One region of the Streptomyces sp. NPDC053513 genome, then DNA from elsewhere that is predicted to be linked to it. Evidence: riboswitches for the same ligand, from Rfam matches in the RefSeq annotation. Region 1 holds a riboswitch; each other region holds the start of a gene.
What was found. A riboswitch is a leader RNA that binds a small molecule or an ion and turns the genes downstream of it on or off. The one in region 1 is predicted to bind S-adenosylmethionine.
Positions count from the first base shown of each region.

Region 1 (5,777 bases):
CGTGCGGTGGAGGAGTCGGACGGAAGGGGTGCCGGGTTCCCGGAAACAGGCGGGAACCGTGGACCGCCGCCGCCCGACCCCTCTCATACCGCCACTCCAGGAACAGGAGCACCACATGAACCGCAGGGCATTACTCCGCGCCACCACCGCCCTCGGCGCCACGGGCGCGCTGGCTGCCACGGCGGCCTCGCCCGCGTCCGGGGCCACCCCCGACCCGAGCCGCCCCCTCCGCGTCCACGTCGCGATGTTCGACGGCGTCGAGGAGCTCGACTTCGCCGCTCCGTACGAGGTCCTCTCCGGCGCCGGGTTCTTCACCCCGCGCCCGATCGAGGTCCGGTACGTCTCCGCCACCGGCGCCCGCGCCGTGACCGCCGCCTACGGCACGGCCGTCCGGGGCATCCGTCCCTGGGCCCCCGAGGAGGCGGACCTGCTCGTCGTCCCGGGCGGCGGCTACGCACGCCGCGACAGCCCCGGGGTCTGGGCCGAGATCGATCGCGGCACCCTGCCCCGCGCGCTCGCGGCCGCCGTCCGGCCCGGGCTCACGGTCAGCGCCCTGTGCACCGGCGTCATGCTCCTCTCGGCCGCCGGACTCACCGAGGGCCGCCCGTGCACCACCCACCACAAGGCCAAACCCGACCTCGCACGGCAGGGCGGCCTGGTGAAGAACGCCCGCGTCGTCGACGACGGTGACCTCGTCACCGCCGGCGGCATCACCTCCGGCCTCGACCTCGCGCTCTGGCTGGTCCGCCGCGAACTGGGCGCGGACACGGCGACGAACCTGGAGGAGATGCTGGAGTACGAGGCCCGGGGCACCGTCTGGAGTGCACGCCCTGCCCGCTGAGGCAGGTCCGCCCGCTGAGGCAGGCCCGGCCGCGATCCGGTCGGTCGTGAGGCCGACCGGGGAGGGGGACCGCCGGGCAGAGGGACCGTCGGGCGGGGCGATTCCACCGATGAGTTCTCCGTCCCCGGCCGGTCCACCCCGTGACACGACCGTTCTCGACAGGAGTGCCATGTCCACCATCCAGCCCGTGATCCTCACCGCCGACCCGGACGCCCTGCTCGGCTTCTACACGAAACTGTTCGGCGCCGAGGAGACCTCCCGGGTGCCGGAGGAAGGCCCGGTCTTCTACCTCGGCCTGCGCATCGGCGACACCGACCTCGGCCTGGTGGCCCAGGAGGCCCCGGGGAACCGGGAGGCGCCGCGGATCCTGCTCAGCATCGACGTCGACGACGTCGACGAGACGCTCGGCCGGGTGGCGGCGCTGGGAGGCTCCGTCCGCGGCGGTGCCAACGACATGCCGTGGGGGCAGCGCGTCGCCCACGTCCAGGACCCCGACGGCAACCCGGTGAACCTCACCCAGTCGATCCCGGTCCGGTGACGCCGCAGCTCACCGCTCGTCACGGTCAGGCGTGGCGCATCGCGTCGGTGAGGCGGTCGGCCGCGTCGACGGCGGCCTTCGCGAGCCGGGCGCCGGGATGACGGGTGAGGCGCTGGATCGGGCCGGTCACCGTGATGGCGGCCACGACACGATGGGCCGGGTCGCGCACCGGCGCCGAGACGGAGGCCATCCCGGGTTCGCGCTCCCCGATCGACTGGGCCCAGCCCCGGCGCCGTACGCCGCTGAGGGCCGTGGCCGTGAAACGGGCCCCCTGCAGACCGTGGTGGTAGCGCTCGGGGTCCTCCCAGGCGAGCAGGACCTGGGCGGCGGAGCCCACCTTCATGGGGAGCGCGGAGCCGACGGGCACGATGTCGCGCAGGCCGGAGGCCCGTTCGGCGGCGGCGACGCAGACGCGCACCTCACCCTGGCGGCGGTAGAGCTGCGTGCTCTCGCCGGTGGCGTCCCGGAGCGAGGTGAGGACCGGGCCGGCCGCGACCAGCAGGCAGTCCTCGCCCGCGACAGCCGAGAGTTCGGAGAGGCGGGGGCCGAGGACGAAGCGTCCCTGCAGGTCCCTGCCGACCATGCGGTGGCGTTCGAGCGCGGTGGCGAGCCGGTGGGCCGTGGGCCGCGCCAGGCCGGTGGCGGCGACCAGCTCGGCCAGAGTGGCCGGGCCCGACGCCAGCGCGCCGAGGATCACCGCGGCCTTGTCGAGGACACCCACGCCACTGGAAATGTCGGATACGTTCACGAAAAGGGGTACTCCAGTCTCGTCCGCGCGTCCTGACGCGCGGAGACCTCGCCCGGGGGAGGGCAGGGGTGGTCAGCGGGAAAGGGCCGAAGCGGTCGGCCGATACGCCGCGGTGGCCACGAGACGGGTACGGGAGAAGCCCGGAGTGGACAGAGCCTGGGCGGAAGGCAGCACAGAGAGCACCGTGTCTCCTCATCTTTTCCCGCGCCACGTTGGCGCGGGCCGGAGTTGGCACTGATCCCGACGGCGCGGCGCGAACATGGAGCGCCGAGTCGACGGGGAGTTGCCGGGGCTTCGTAGGGCCGGTCCCTCCACCCCTCTGGATGATTCGCGAGGAACCATACAAGACTCCCGGGCCGACCCGCCAACGGCATTCCGGCCACGCGGCGGCCGGAGCGTGCCCTTCGCGGGATCCCCCCCGCCGCCGCTGCGAAGGCGGCGGCGACAACGACGGCGACGGCGGTGGTGACGGTGACGGTCAGGCGAGCAGGTTCACGGCGCTCTGGAACAGGCCCGGGAACCGGGCGGCCGTCGGCATGATCAGAGGAGCCAGCGGTGGCTGGTTCCGGACCCAGAGCAGGGACCTCGTCAGGAGGCGGTAGCTGCGGGACAAGCGGCACCAAGCGGGCTCGTACGCCTGCGGGTTGCCCTCGCGAAGGCAGCGTACGAGGGCGTCCGCCGCCGTCAGCGCGAGGGTGAGGCCCTCGCCGGTCAGCGCGTCGACGTACCCGGCGGCGTCGCCGACGAACAGCACGCGGCCGGCCACCCGGGAACGGGCCTGCTGGCGGAGCGGCCCGGCACCCCTGACAGATGTCCTGTCGGCGGTGCGCAGACGGGCGAGCAGGCGGGGGAAACGGCTCAGCTGGTCGTCGAAGGGCAGTTGGCGCGAGGTGAGGAGGGCGACGCCGACCTGCCGCGGCCCGAGCGGGGTGACGTACGCCTCGCAGTCGGCGGACCAGTGCACCTCGACCAGGTCGGTCCACGGCTCGACGGCGTAGTGGCGCCGCAGTCCGTACCGGGGCGCGTGCCGCCGGCCGGCGGCCGGCCGTACGGTCAGGCCGAGCGCGCGCCGGGTGGGTGAGTGCAGTCCGTCGGCCGCCACCAGATACCGGGCGTTGATCCCGTCGGCGGTCACGTGCGCCCCGGACTGGGTCACCCGGCGGACGCGGTGGGGGACGACCGGAACGCCGAGCCGGGCGGCCCGGGCTGCGAGTGCCTCGTGCAGCACGGTCCGGCGCACGCCGAGACCGGGCCCGGTGCGGAACCGGGCTTCGGCGCTCCGGTCGCCGGCGGCGTCGACGTAGCGGATGCCCCGAAGAAGCGGCCCGGGCACCTCCACGTCGAGGGCCCTCAGGGCGTGCACCGCCGAGGGCATCAGCCCCTCCCCGCAGGCCTTGTCGATCGGCGCCGGCCGCGGCTCGGCGACCACGACGTCGAAGCCCCGCCGCGCTCCGTGGATCGCGGTGGCCAGGCCCGCCGGGCCGCCGCCGACGACGAGGAGGTCGATCACGACGCGGCCCCGGGGGAGGAGAGGACGTGCGACGGCGCCAAGGCGGTGTTCTCGCAGCGGATGCGGACGGTGAGCAGGGCCGCGTTCAGGAGCGAGAAGCCCAGGGCGGTCAGCCAGGCGGTGTGCACCAGGGGCAGGGCCGCGCCCTCGACGACGACCGCGACGTAGTTGGGGTGCCGGAGGCGGCGGTAGGGACCGGCGGTGACGAGCGGGAGGCCGGGGACGATCAGCACCCGGGTGTGCCAGCGGGGCCCGAGCGTGCCGACGCACCACCACCGTAGGGCTTGGGCGGCCAGCGCGAGGGCCAGCGCGGGCCAGCCGAGCAGCGGCAGGAAGGGTCGGTCGGCGGCCCAGGGCTCGACGAGGCAGCCGAGGAGGAGCGCCGCGTGCAGGACGACCATGACCGGGTAGTGCCCGGCGCCGTACTCGCGGGCACCCCGGGCCCGGCTCCAGGCGCCGTTGCGTCGCGCCACGGCGAGTTCCACGAAGCGCTCGGCGACGACCAGCAGGACCAACAGGGTGTACAGCGGCAGGGTCACGGCGGTCTCACCAGGCCAGGAGGACGAGTTCGGACGAGAAGCCGGGCCCGAAGGCGAGCATCAGGCCGATCGTCCCGGGCGGCGGCCGGTCGGCCTGGATGTCCTTCAGGATCTGCAGCACCGACGCGGAGGACAGGTTGCCGTGGGCGGCCAGGGAGCGACGGCTCGCCGCGAGGGCCGGGGCCGGCAGGCCGAGCCCTTCGGCGAGCGCGTCCAGGATCTTCGGGCCGCCGGGGTGGCAGATCCACGCCCCCACGTCCGCGGGCTTGAGGTCGTGCGCGGCGAGGAAGGACTCCACCTCCTCGGTCACGTGCAGCCTGACGAGTCCGGGGAGTTCCGGCCCGAGGACCATGCGGAAGCCCCAGTCGCCGACGGCCCACCCCAACAGGTGCTCGGTCCCGGGGTACAGGCGGCTGCGGGCCGCCACGACGCTCGGCACGGAGGACCCGGCCGACCGCGACGTCGTACGCGAGGACGCGGAGGAGCGGCCACCGCCGACGGCCACGAGCGCGGCGGCCCCGTCCCCGAACAGACCGCCCGCCACCAGGTTCGCCGTCGACATGTCGGCGCGCTGCAGGGTGAGCGAGCACAGCTCGGTGGAGAGGAGGAGCGCGGTGCCGCCCGGCCGGCCGTCGAGGAAGTCGTGGACGCGGGCCAGGCCGGCGGCGCCCGCGGAGCACCCGAGCCCGAACAGGGGCGTGCGCCTGACGTCCGGCCGCAGACCGATCCGTGCCGCGAGGCGGGCCTCCAGGGACGGCGTCGCGATGCCGGTCACGGTCGTCGAGACGACCAGGTCGACGTCCTCCGGGCGTACGCCGGCCTCGTGGAGGGCCCGCGTGACGGCTTCGGCGCCCAGCGCGGTGGCCAGTTCGACGAAGAGCCGGTTGGTCTCGCCGAAAGCACCGAGATCGCGGTAACGGTCGAGGGGCAGGGCGAGATGACGGCTCTCCACGCCGGCCGCCGCGTGCAGCCGGCGCACGAGCTCCCTGTCGGATCCGGGCGGCAGGCCGGCGACGAGGTCTTCGGTGATCTCGTGCTGCATGTAGCGGTGCGGCGGGAAAGCCGTGCTCACCGCGAGGACGCGGGTCATTGCTCCAACATAGGGACGGTGAGGCGCCGACACCCACAACCCGGAGGTCATGGGCGCGCCGTCGCCTAGCGTGGTGCGGTGCGCCCCACCACGGACGAAGGAACCCACCCCCTCGCGGCCCCGGCCGTTCCCGGCTCGACGGAACCCCCGGCCGTCGTCGGTCTGCTGAGGGCGAGTCACCCGGGGCCGGCGGCGACGGTGACGGTCCTCGCGGCGCTGCTGGCCGCCGCGTCCGGGCTGGGCCCCGCCCCGGCGGTCGCCGCGGTCGCCGCGGTCGCCGCGGGACAGCTGTCGATCGGCTGGTGCAACGACCGGCTGGACCTGCGCCGCGACCGGGCCGCGGGACGCCGTGACAAGCCCCTGGCCACGGGGGCCGCGCGGCCCGGCACGGTGGGTGCGGCGGCCTGCCTGGCCCTGCTGGCCTGCGTCCCGCTGTCGCTCGGCTGCGGACTCCTGGCGGGCGCGGTGCACCTCGGCTGCGTCGCCGCGGGGTGGACGTACAACCTGTGGC
Region 1 is NZ_JBITXP010000008.1:8,597-14,373, reverse strand. Features, by position in the region: gene ACIGW4_RS15625 (DJ-1/PfpI family protein) at 116-841, shown strand; gene ACIGW4_RS15620 (VOC family protein) at 1,011-1,379, shown strand; gene ACIGW4_RS15615 (IclR family transcriptional regulator) at 1,405-2,127, opposite strand; SAM riboswitch class I at 2,317-2,457, opposite strand; gene ACIGW4_RS15610 (NAD(P)/FAD-dependent oxidoreductase) at 2,606-3,637, opposite strand; gene ACIGW4_RS15605 (isoprenylcysteine carboxyl methyltransferase family protein) at 3,634-4,170, opposite strand; gene ACIGW4_RS15600 (type III polyketide synthase) at 4,184-5,266, opposite strand; gene ACIGW4_RS15595 (UbiA family prenyltransferase) at 5,345-5,777, shown strand, end outside.

Region 2 (5,777 bases), on a different contig from region 1:
GCGCCACGACGACCTGGCGGACGTGATCCCCGGCCGCATCAGCAAGATCCCCGGCGTCGAGGCCACCGACACGCACGTCGCCTTCCGGACGTACTCCCAGCACGACCTGGAGGCGGCCTTCGCCATCGGCCTGGAGTCCTGACACCGCGCACCCGGCACGACGGAAGGGGGCCTCCCGATCGGGAGGCCCCCTTCACCCGTACGAGTGAGTGATCAGCCGCGGTCGGGGACGCAGCGGCCGTCCTCGGTGCGGTACTTCCACTGCGCGCCGTCCCGGACGAGCTCCTTCACCGCGCCGACGAACCGCTCCACGTGCTCGTCCGGCGTGCCGGCGCCGAAGCTCACCCGGATGGCGTTCAGGGACCGCTCCCCCGGGGCCGCCTCGGGCGCGCCGCACTCGCCCGGGTCCTGCGGGTCGCTGCCGAGCAGGGTGCGGACCAGCGGGTGGGCGCAGAAGAGGCCGTCGCGGACGCCGATGCCGTACTCGGCGGAGAGCGCGGCGGCGAAGTGGGAGCTGTTCCAGCCCTCCACGACGAAGGAGATGACGCCCACGCGGGGCGCGTCGTCGCCGAAGAGCGAGAGCACGCGCACCTCGGGCACCTCGGCCAGGCCCTCGCGGACCTTCGCGATCAGGTGCTGCTCGCGGGCGACGAGGGAGTCGAAGCCGGCCTCGGTGAGCGCCTTGCAGGCGGAGGCGATCGAGTAGACGCCGATGACGTTCGGCGAACCGGCTTCATGTCGGGCCGAGGTGGTGTGCCACTCCACGTCCACACCACCGTCGGCCCGACGGGCTACCTTGCGGGACGCTCCACCGCCCGCGAGGTAGGGCTCGGAATCCTGCAGCCAGTCGGCACGGCCGGCGAGGACGCCGGAGCCGAAGGGCGCGTACAGCTTGTGCCCGGAGAAGGCGACCCAGTCCACGTCCGACTCCCGTACGGAGACCGGGTGGTGGGGGGCGAGCTGGGCGGCGTCGAGCACGATCCGGGCGCCGTGCGCATGCGCGGCGGCGGCCAGTTCCCGCACCGGCCACAGCTCGCCGGTGACGTTGGAGGCGCCGGTGACGCAGACCAGGGCCGGGCCGTGGGGGTCGCGGTCGGCGAGGGCGCGCTCCAGGGTCCCGACGGCCTCGGCGGGGGTGCGCGGCGCGTTGAGGTAGGTGACGCGGGCGTCCCGCCACGGCAGCAGCGAGGCGTGGTGCTCGGTCTCGAAGACGAAGACCTGGCAGTCCGCCGGGAGGACCTGGGCGAGCAGGTTGAGGGAGTCGGTGGTGGAGCGGGTGAAGACGACCTGGTCGCCGGGGCGGCAGTCGAGGAACTCGGCGACGGTGGCGCGGCTGTTCTCGAAGAGGTCGGTGGAGAGCTGGGAGAGGTAACCGGCGCCGCGGTGGACGCTGCCGTAGTAGGGGGCGTACGCGGCGACGTCGTCCCAGACCCGCTGGAGGGCCGGCGCGCTGGCCGCGTAGTCGAGTGCCGCGTAGGTCACCTCGCCGCCGGTGACGAGCGGGACGGTCACGTCCCGGCCGAGGACCGGCAGCGGGGCGGCGCAGCAGGGGTCGGCGGACTCGGAGTCGGCGGTGACGGCGGCGGCGTTCGGGTATGCGGACATGGCGGTATCTCCCGGCGGGCGGTGCGGAATGGCTTCGGTGGATCCCGTACGCGGCCGGATGCGGCGGGGGGTACGGGTGAGGCCTCGGAGGACGCGGGGGTACGCGGAAGGGACCCTGTTCCGAGGGTGAAGAAGGGGCGGACTCGCCCTATCGCATTCGCTTGCTCACGGAAAAAGCTCCTCGACTGACCAGGACCCCTGGTGTTCGAGGGATCCGCGCTTGCCGTAGACCTCGCTGCCTACGGCCTGGTCATCACCCGGGGCACCCCGCCACGGAAGGAGGGTTGCCGGACAGCAAGCCGGGGCCAAAACGCTGTCACTCGTGACCTGTTCCCGAACTTATGCCAGACGATCACGACGCCGCAACCCCGTCCCGGCATCCGGGACGGGGCCGCAATGCGCCGTTCACACGCGCTCAGGCGTTGCTGGCGGCGATCCACCGCTCCAGGGACCGAAGGGCCGCGCCGGAGTCGATCGACTCGGCCGCCTTGGCGATGCCCGCGCCCAGCCGCTCCGCCAGGGTGCCCGTGCCGGGCTCCAGGGCGGTGAGCGCCGCCGCCGCGTTGAGCAGCACCGCGTCCCGTACCGGCCCGGTCTCCCCCGCGAGCAGCCGGCGGGCCACGTCGGCGTTGTACGAGGCGTCGGCGCCGCGCAGGGCCTCCAGGGGGACGAGCTCGATGCCGACGTCCCGCGGGTCGAAGCGCTCCTCGGTGACGCCGCCGTCCCGGACCACCCAGACCCGGGAGGTGGCGGTGGTGGTCAGCTCGTCCAGGCCGTCGTCGCCGCGGAAGACCAGGGCGGAGTTGCCGCGCTCGGCGAGGACGCCGGCGACGATCGGCGCCATGCGCGGGTCGGCGACCCCGACGGCCTGGGCCTTCACCTTGGCCGGGTTGGTCAGCGGACCCAGGACGTTGAAGGTGGTCCGGATGCCCAGCTGGCCGCGGGCCGCGGCGACGTGCCGCAGCGAGGGGTGGAACTTCACGGCGAAGCAGATGGTGATGCCGGCTTCCTCGGCGACCTCGGCGACCCGTTGCGGGGTGAGGTTCAGGTTGATGCCGAGCTTCTCCAGGACGTCGGAGGAGCCGGAGGCGGAGGAGGCGGCGCGGTTGCCGTGCTTGACGACCTTCGTGCCGGTGCCGGCGACGACGATCGAGGCCATCGTGGAGATGTTGACGGTCTTGGCTCCGTCGCCGCCGGTGCCGACGATGTCGACGGCGGGGCCGGGCACCTCGATCGTATTGGCGTGCGCGTACATGGTGCGGACGAGGCCGGTGATCTCCTGGACGGTCTCGCCCTTGGCCCGCAGCGCCACCATGAACCCGGCGATCTGCGCGTCGGTCGCCTCGCCGCTCATGATCAGGTCCATCGCCCAGGCGGTGTCGTCGGCGGAGAGGTCCTTGCCGTCGAGCAGACCGTTCAGCAGGACGGGCCAGGAGCGGCCCGCCGACGTGGGTCCTCCAGCGGGGGTCGCAGCGCTCATGGCAGCTCCTGTTGGTCACGTGACGGATACGGTCCCACCCTATCGACCCCCGGGGACGGCAAAGAGCCCCGTCCATCGAATGGACGGGGCTCCTGCCGTGGCGACCTTCAGGTCAGGTGTTCAGGCGATCAGTGGTGGCCGTGGCCGCTCTGGATCTCCTTGTACTCCTCGACCGTGGGCTTGGCGATCTGGCTGTCCTCGCCGTAGTAGCCCTTGTTGAGCTTGACCCGGAGCTTCTCCATGCGGCCGATCTTCCGCTCCACGCCGTTCTCGTCGACGGCCGGCGGAAGCTCCGCGGCCGCGTACTGCTCGTGCGCCGTGAGGCGGTGCAGCTCGCCCTGGCTGAGCGGCTCGTGGACCTCGACGAACTCACCGTGCGGCAGGCGCTTGATGATGCCCGACTCGCGGCCGTGCAGCACCTTGTCCTTGTCGCGGCGCTGGAGGCCGAGGCAGATCCGCTTGGTGGCGACGAACGCGATGACCGGGCCGAGGAAGAAGAAGATCCGGACGAACCAGGTGATCGAGTTCAGCGACAGGTGGAAGTGGGTCGCCCAGAGGTCGTTTCCACCACCCACGAGCATGATCATGTACGCGGTGATCCAGGCGACGCCGAAGGCGGTGCGCGTCGGAGCGTTGCGCGGGCGCTGCGCGATGTGGTGCTCGCGCTTGTCGCCGGTGATCCAGGACTCGATGAACGGGTAGACCGCGATGGCCGCGAGGACCAGCGGGAAGATCGCCAGCGGGATCATCACGCCGAGGACCAGCGTGTGGCCCCACAGGTTGATCTCCCAGCCCGGCATGACACGGATCAGACCCTCGGCGAAGCCCATGTACCAGTCGGGCTGGGCGCCGGTGGACACCTGGTCCGGGCGGTACGGGCCGATGGCCCAGATCGGGTTGATCGAGGCGATCGCCGCGATGACCGCGATGACGCCGAAGACCAGGAAGAAGAAGCCTCCGGCCTTCGCCATGTACACGGGCAGCAGCGGCATGCCGACGACGTTGTTGTTCGTCCGGCCGGGGCCGGCGAACTGCGTGTGCTTGTGGACGAACACCAGGATGAGGTGGGCGACCACGAGGCCCAGCATGATGCCGGGGAGCAGCAGCACGTGCGCCGAGTAGAACCGGGCGACGAAGTCGCCGCCGGGGAACTCGCCGCCGAACAGGAACATCGACAGGTACGTGCCGAGGACCGGCACGGACAGGATCGCGCCCTGCATGAAGCGGACACCGGTGCCGGAGAGCAGGTCGTCCGGGAGCGAGTAACCGGTGAAGCCGGTGAACATGCCCAGGAAGAACAGCAGGAAGCCGAACAGCCAGTTGATCTCACGCGGCTTGCGGAACGCGCCGGTGAAGAACACGCGCATCATGTGCACGAACATGCCGGCGAGGAAGATCAGCGCCGCCCAGTGGTGGATCTGCCGGATCAGCAGACCACCGCGCACCTCGAAGGAGATGTGCATGGTCGAGTTGAACGCCTCGGACATCAGCTGTCCCTGGAGCGGGACGTACGGTCCGACGTACTCCACCTCGTTCATCGACGGGTGGAAGAACATCGTCAGGTAGACGCCCGTCAGGATGATGATGAGGAAGCTGTAGAGGCAGACCTCGCCCAGCATGAAGGACCAGTGGTCCGGGAAGATCTTCCGCATGTTGGCCTTGGCCAGCGTGTAGATCCCCAGGCGACCGTCGGCCCAGTCCGCGACCCGCTCGCCGGCGGGCGCCTTCTTCTGCGTGTTGGTCACGGTGCTCATCCGCGCTCCCAGAATGCCGGACCGACGGGCTCGTCGAAGTCGCCGAGCGCCTCGAGGAAGCCCTTGTCGTTCACGCCGATCCGCAGCTGCGGGAGGGGGTGACCGGCCGGGCCGAAGATGACGCGGGCGCCGTCGGAGAGGTCGAAGGTGGACTGGTGGCACGGGCAGAGCACGTGGTGCGTCTGCTGCTCGTACAGGGAGATCGGGCAGCCGACGTGGGTGCAGATCTTCGAGAACGCGACGATGCCCTGGTGCGACCACTCGAGCTCGCGCTTGTCCTTGATGTCCTCCGGCTGGATCCGGACGATCATCAGGGCGGCCTTGGCGATCTCGGTCTGGAAGTGCTCGTCGTGCTCCGAGAGGCCCTCGGGCATCGCGAAGGTCAGCGAGCCGACCGCGACGTCCTCGGGACGCAGCGGCTCGTGCGTGTTCATGTTGATGAGCTGGAGCCCCTTGGTCCACATGGTGGTCCGGAGCTTCTTCTCGGGCAGCGGGCCCATGTCACGCAGCAGGACGATGCCGGAGAGCGGCACGAGCGCCAGCGCGCCGAACATCGTGTTGCGGATGAGCTTGCGGCGGCCCATGCCCGACTCCGCGGCACCGGCCGCGAAGTCCGCCATGACCTTCGCCTTGACCTCGGGCGACGCCTCCATCGGGTGACGCTCGTCGGCGACCTCGACGTCGGACATCAGGGTGCGGGCCCAGTGGACCGCGCCCGCGCCGATGAAGAAGAGGGCGGCACCGAGGGTCAGACCCAGGGCGAAGTTGAGCGCGGACACGTGGCCGAAGGGCCAGATGTACACGATCTTGTCGACCGGGAAGATCACGTACGAGGCGATGAAGCCGACGGTGGCCAGCATCGACAGCGTGAACATGAAGGCGACCGCACGCTCGGACCGGCGGGCGGCCCGCTCGTCGATGTCCTGGATGCGGGGCTT
Region 2 is NZ_JBITXP010000024.1:86,920-92,696, forward strand. Features, by position in the region: gene ACIGW4_RS30500 (Lrp/AsnC family transcriptional regulator) at 1-142, shown strand, start outside; gene ACIGW4_RS30505 (aminotransferase class V-fold PLP-dependent enzyme) at 214-1,605, opposite strand; SAM riboswitch class IV at 1,817-1,933, opposite strand; gene trpD (anthranilate phosphoribosyltransferase) at 2,021-3,085, opposite strand; gene ACIGW4_RS30515 (cytochrome bc complex cytochrome b subunit) at 3,214-4,839, opposite strand; gene ACIGW4_RS30520 (ubiquinol-cytochrome c reductase iron-sulfur subunit) at 4,836-5,777, opposite strand, start outside.
Region 2: linked by a shared signal. The riboswitch ahead of ACIGW4_RS30505 (aminotransferase class V-fold PLP-dependent enzyme) and the one ahead of ACIGW4_RS15615 (IclR family transcriptional regulator) in region 1 are both predicted to bind S-adenosylmethionine.

Region 3 (5,777 bases), on a different contig from region 1:
GGAACAGAGGTGGATCAGGGAGGTGGATCAAGGGGAGGCCCGGGAACGCGCGAGGGGTCCGCATCCCCTCAGGGATGCGGACCCCTCGACGGCGTTGCGTCGGTGGCCGATCGCGCCGCGCTCAGACGGCGAGCTTGACCATGTCCGCCTGCGGACCCTTCTGGCCCTGCGAGATCTCGAACTCGACCCGCTGGCCCTCTTCGAGACTGCGGTAGCCATCCATCTGGATCGCGCTGTAGTGGACGAAAACATCCGCACCACCGTCTACCGCGATGAAGCCGTAGCCCTTCTCCGCGTTGAACCACTTGACGGTGCCCTGAGCCATGCCTAACTCCCCTATTACTGGCCCTTGCGCGGGACCCGCACTTCGCGGACCCGGGTCAGACCTCTGCGCCGGAACGCGTCGACCGCGGCTGAATGTATCTGTCCAACTGCCCTCTGCAACAGGTCATTCGAGCGAGAATTCTGGGCGCGACGGAAAGGGGAATTGGGGAGAATCCCCTGGATCACGGGGCAAGTCGGGCCCGGCAAAGCACGCAGAAGGTACACAACGCGCACACACTTTGGCTGCTTCTTATCGGGCGGAGACGCATTCTCATATGCGCTCGGCATGAGCAGCGGAGGGGACTTCCCCAACTCTACCGCGCTCAACCATGCAGAATTGCCCCTTCCGCTTATCGCGCGGAAGGGGCAATTCGTACTGACTGGTAGGGCTCCGCCGGGGCTCAGCGACCGCCGGCACCGTGCTCGATGGTCAGCCTCCGGCGACGGCCGGGATGATCGAGACGCCCGCGCCGGCCGGGGTGGCCGTCTCCAGACCCTGCTCGAAGCGCACGTCGTCGTCGTTCACGTAGACGTTGACGAAGCGGCGCAGCTTGCCCTGGTCGTCCAGGACGCGGGCGGCGATGCCCGTGTGGTTCTTCTCCAGGTCGGCGATGACCTCGGCGAGGGTCGCGCCCTCGGCCTGGACCTCGGCCTGGCCGCCCGTGTAGGTGCGGAGGATGGTGGGGATGCGGACGTTCACGGCCATGTGTTCGTAACCTTTCAGAGCGCCAGGCCGGCGTCGCGGAACGCGTCCAGGCTCGGGCGGATGGTGGCGGTCGCCTGAGAGGTGTCGGCCACCGCGTCCAGGGTCTTGAGTCCGTCGCCGGTGTTGAGGACGACGGTGGTGAGGTCCGGGTCGATCAGACCCGCCTCGACGAGCTTCCGGGTGACGCCGACGGTGACGCCGCCCGCGGTCTCCGCGAAGATGCCCTCGGTCTGCGCGAGGAGCTTGATCGCGTCCACGACCTGCTCGTCGTTCACGTCCTCCACGGCGCCGCCGGTCCGGCGGGCGATGTCGAGGACGTAGGGGCCGTCGGCCGGGTTGCCGATGGCGAGGGACTTGGCGATGGTGTTCGGCTTCTGGGGCCGCACGACGTCGTGGCCGGCCTTGAAGGCGACGGAGACCGGGGAGCAGCCCTCGGCCTGGGCGCCGAAGATCTTGTACGGCTTGTCCTCGACGAGGCCCAGCTTGATGAGCTCCTGCAGACCCTTGTCGATCTTCGTGAGCTGGGAGCCGGAGGCGATCGGGATGACGAGCTGGTCGGGGATGACCCAGCCGAGCTGCTCGCAGATCTCGTACGCGAGCGTCTTGGAGCCCTCGCCGTAGTACGGGCGGAGGTTGACGTTCACGAAGCCCCAGCCCTCGCCGAGCGGGTCGCCGATGAGCTCCGAGCAGAAGCGGTTGACGTCGTCGTAGTTGCCCTCGATGGCGACGAGGTCACCGCCGTAGACACCGGCCATGACGACCTTGCCCTGCTCCAGGTCGTGCGGGATGAACACGCAGGAGCGGAAGCCGGCGCGGGCGGCGGCGGCGCCGACGGCGCCGGCCAGGTTGCCGGTGGAGGAGCAGGAGAGGGTGGTGAAGCCGAAGGCGCGGGCGGCTTCGAGGGCCTGGGCGACGACCCGGTCCTTGAAGGAGTGGGTCGGGTTGCCGGAGTCGTCCTTGACGAAGAGCTTGCCGGGCGCGACGCCGATCTCGCGGGCGAGGTTGTCGGCCTGGACGAGCTTGGTCCAGCCGGGGTTCAGGTTCGGCTTCTCGGCGACGTCGGCGGGGACGGGCAGCAGCGGGGCGTAGCGCCAGATGTTGGCGGGACCGGCCTCGATCTGCTTGCGCAGCGCCTCGGGGTCGCCGGTGGGAAGGTCGTACGCGACCTCAAGCGGTCCGAAACAGAGTTCGCAGGCGAAGATCGGACCGAGCGGGAAGTGCTCACCACATTCGCGACAGGAGAGCCCGGACGCGGGACCGAGGTCGACGGTGGTGGGGGTAGCGGTCTGTACAGCCATGGAGGCGAGGCCCTTTCTCCTCATCTTTCCCAATGGCGAATTTTTCGCCATGAGACGGATTTGGCACCTTCCCTAGCCGGGGACCTCGCGCATAAATGCTGTGCCCGTCAGGGCTCCACCTGGGGTGGTGGCCGGGAGACGGGTGGGCGAGACAAACCGACTGGAGGGTTGCCGGGGCTTCAACGGGCCGTTTCCCTCTGCCCCTCTGGATGAGCGGTATTCGATTGTGAAGCGCGGTGGACTTTCGTTCCTGCGCTCCGACGCGGTCGGCACCCCGACGTGCATCGGGGATCCGCGTTGTTCAAGACTGTAACCGAAGGCCCGGGCGCTTGGACCGGCCGTCCGAACCGCGAGATGGAGATCAGGTGCTGGAAGAGGTGGAGCGCTGGCTGGACCGGCGGTCCTGGTCCGTGACGGACCGGCCGCTGGAGCGGATCCTCGCCGCCAAGCGGAACACGAAGGTCAGCGTCGTCCTGCCGGCGCTGAACGAGGAGGCGACGGTGGGGGACATCGTCGCCGTGATCCGCCGCGAGCTGATGACGGAGACGGTGCCGCTCGTCGACGAGCTGGTGGTGATCGACTCGGGCTCCACGGACCGCACGGCGGAGGTGGCCGCGGCCGCCGGCGCGCGGGTGGTCGCGCGTGACGCGATACTCCCCCGGATACCGACCGTGCCCGGCAAGGGCGAGGTCCTGTGGCGGTCACTGATGGTGACGAGCGGGGACGTGGTGTGCTTCGTCGACGCGGACCTGCGGGACTTCTCGGCGGACTTCGTGACGGGGATCGTGGGCCCGCTGCTCACGGACCCGGACGTGGACTTCGTGAAGGCGATGTACGACCGCCCGTTCGGGGACACTCCAGGTCAGGGCGGCCGGGTCACGGAACTGGTGGCCCGCCCGCTCCTGAACCTGCACTGGCCGCGGCTGGCCGGCTTCGTGCAGCCGCTGGGCGGCGAGTACGCGGCGCGGCGCTCGCTGCTCGAACGCCTCCCCTTCCCGGTCGGTTACGGAGTGGAGCTGGGGCTGCTCGTGGACGCCCTGCACACGGTGGGCCTGGACGCGCTCGCGCAGGTGGACGTGGGGGTGCGCAAGCACCGGCACCAGGACGGGCAGGCGCTGGGCCGGATGGCGGCGGCGATCTACCGGACGGCGCAGCTGCGGCTCTCGCGGGGCCACCTGGTGCGCCCCTGGCTGACCCAGTTCGAGCGGGGCGAGGCGGGCTTCGAGCCGCGGACGTACGCGGTGGACACGGAGGAGCGCCCGCCGATGGCCGAGATCGCGGAGTACGCGCAGCGCCGCGTGGCGTGAGGCGGGACGCCGCACCCGCGACCGGTCTGCGGCACGGGCCCGCGACATCGATCCGCGGCATCGATCCGCGACGACGGAGCGTGGCCGGATCAGCCCGTCTCGTATACGTACGTTTGAGCGTTTACGGGACGGGCTAGGTTCGCCACATGGCTACTGTGCTCGTCGCATCCAACCGGGGCCCCGTCTCGTACGCGCTCGGCGAGGGCGGCTCGCTCGACGCCCGCAGGGGCGGCGGCGGCCTGGTCTCGGGCCTGAGCGCCATCGGCACCCAGGACAGTCTCTGGGTGTGCGCGGCGCTCGGCGAGGGCGACCGGGAGGCGGTCCGGCGGGGCGTGGCCGAGCCGGGCGTGCGGATGCTGGACATCGACCCGTCCGTCTACGCCGACGCGTACAACGGCATCGCGAACTCGGTGCTGTGGTTCCTCCACCACCACCTGTACGACATCCCGCGCGAGCCGGTCTTCGACGCGGAGTTCCGCCGCCGCTGGGAGTCGTACCGCGCCTACAACCGCGCCTTCGCCGAGGCACTGGCCGCGGAGGCCGCGAAGGGCGCGGCGGTCCTGGTCCAGGACTACCACCTGGCGCTCGTCCCGGGGCAGCTCCGCGCACTCCGCCCGGACCTCCGCATCGCCCACTTCACGCACACGCCCTGGGCCTCCCCCCAGTACCTCCGGATGCTCCCGACCGACATCCGCGAGGAGCTCCTGCGGGGGATGCTCGGCGCGGACCGGCTGGGCTTCCACACCCGGGCCTGGGCGTCGGCGTTCGAGGAGGGCGCGGGCGACCTCGGGCGCACGCTGGTGGCGGCCCATCCCCTGGGCGTCGACGGCGAGGAGCTGCGGGCGCTGGCGCACCGCCCGGAGGTGGACGAGCGCCTGGCGGAGCTCCGCGCGGAGGTCGGCGACCGCAGGACCATCGTCCGGGTGGACCGCACGGAACTCTCCAAGAACATCCTGCGCGGCCTGCTGGCCTACCGGGAGTTCCTCACCGCCCACCCGGAGTGGCGCGAGCGGGTGGTCCACCTGGCCTCGGCGTACCCCTCCCGCCAGGACCTGGAGTCGTACCGTACGTACACGGCGTCGGTGCGGGAACTGGCGGACGAGATCAACGCCGAGTTCGGCACGGCGGACTGGCAGCCGGTCCTGGTCTCGGTGAAGGACGACTTCACCCGCTCCCTGGCCGCCTACCGCCTGGCGGACGTGGCCCTGGTGAACCCGGTGCGCGACGGCATGAACCTGGTCGCGAAGGAGATACCGGTCGTCTCGGAGGCGGGCTGCGCCCTGGTCCTGTCCCGCGAGGCGGGCGCCCACGAGGAGCTCCACGAGGACGCCCTCACGGTGAACCCCTTCGACGTGACGGAGACGGCCGAGGCCCTGCACGCGGCCCTCACGATGCCCCCGCCCGAACGCACGGACCGCACGAAGCGCCTGGCGGCCACGGCCACCTCCCGGCCCCCGCGGCGCTGGTTCCTGGACCAGTTGGAGGCGCTCAGGGGCTAGGGGGTGTCCCCCGCCCGTTCCCTTCCCCATGCCGCCAGGGGCTCCAGGGCCTCGTTCAGGCGGATGCCGGACCTGGTCAGGGCGTACTCGACGCGGGGTGGGACCTCGTCGTAGGAGACGCGGTCGACGATGCCGTCCGCCTCCAGCTCGCGCAGGTGGGAGGCGAGGACCTTCTCCGTGATGCCCGGGACCAGTCGGCGGAGCTCGCCGAAGCGGCGGTGGGGCCGTTCGTGGAGCGCCCAGAGGATGAGCACCTTCCACTTGCCGCCGATCACCTCCATCGCGGTGTCGATGCCGCAGACGTGCCCGTCGGGCCCACCCGGCCGGTTCGGCGTCGCCATTGCCCCCACCCCTCTGACCTGTTTGCTCACCTCAGGGTAACCACCCACTTCCAAGTGGGTACTTGAGCAGGTCAGAGGGGTGGGAGCAGCCTTTCGGGCATGACGCAGAACAGTGCTGCCACGTCCCCCGTCACCCTTCTCGGCCTCGGTGCCATGGGCACCGCCCTCGCCCGCGCCTGGCTCGCCGCCGGGCATCCGCTCACCGTCTGGAACCGCACCCCGGCCCGCGCCGAGGCGCTGGCCGCCGAGGGGGCGAAGGCCGCGGACAGCGCGGCCGCGGCCGTCGCGGCGAGCGGCCTCGT
Region 3 is NZ_JBITXP010000027.1:59,742-65,518, reverse strand. Features, by position in the region: gene ACIGW4_RS31870 (cold-shock protein) at 122-325, opposite strand; gene ACIGW4_RS31865 (MoaD/ThiS family protein) at 755-1,030, opposite strand; gene thrC (threonine synthase) at 1,045-2,352, opposite strand; SAM riboswitch class I at 2,346-2,544, opposite strand; gene ACIGW4_RS31855 (glucosyl-3-phosphoglycerate synthase) at 2,694-3,635, shown strand; gene ACIGW4_RS31850 (trehalose-6-phosphate synthase) at 3,782-5,134, shown strand; gene ACIGW4_RS31845 (helix-turn-helix domain-containing protein) at 5,131-5,475, opposite strand; gene ACIGW4_RS31840 (NAD(P)-binding domain-containing protein) at 5,575-5,777, shown strand, end outside.
Region 3: linked by a shared signal. The riboswitch ahead of thrC (threonine synthase) and the one ahead of ACIGW4_RS15615 (IclR family transcriptional regulator) in region 1 are both predicted to bind S-adenosylmethionine.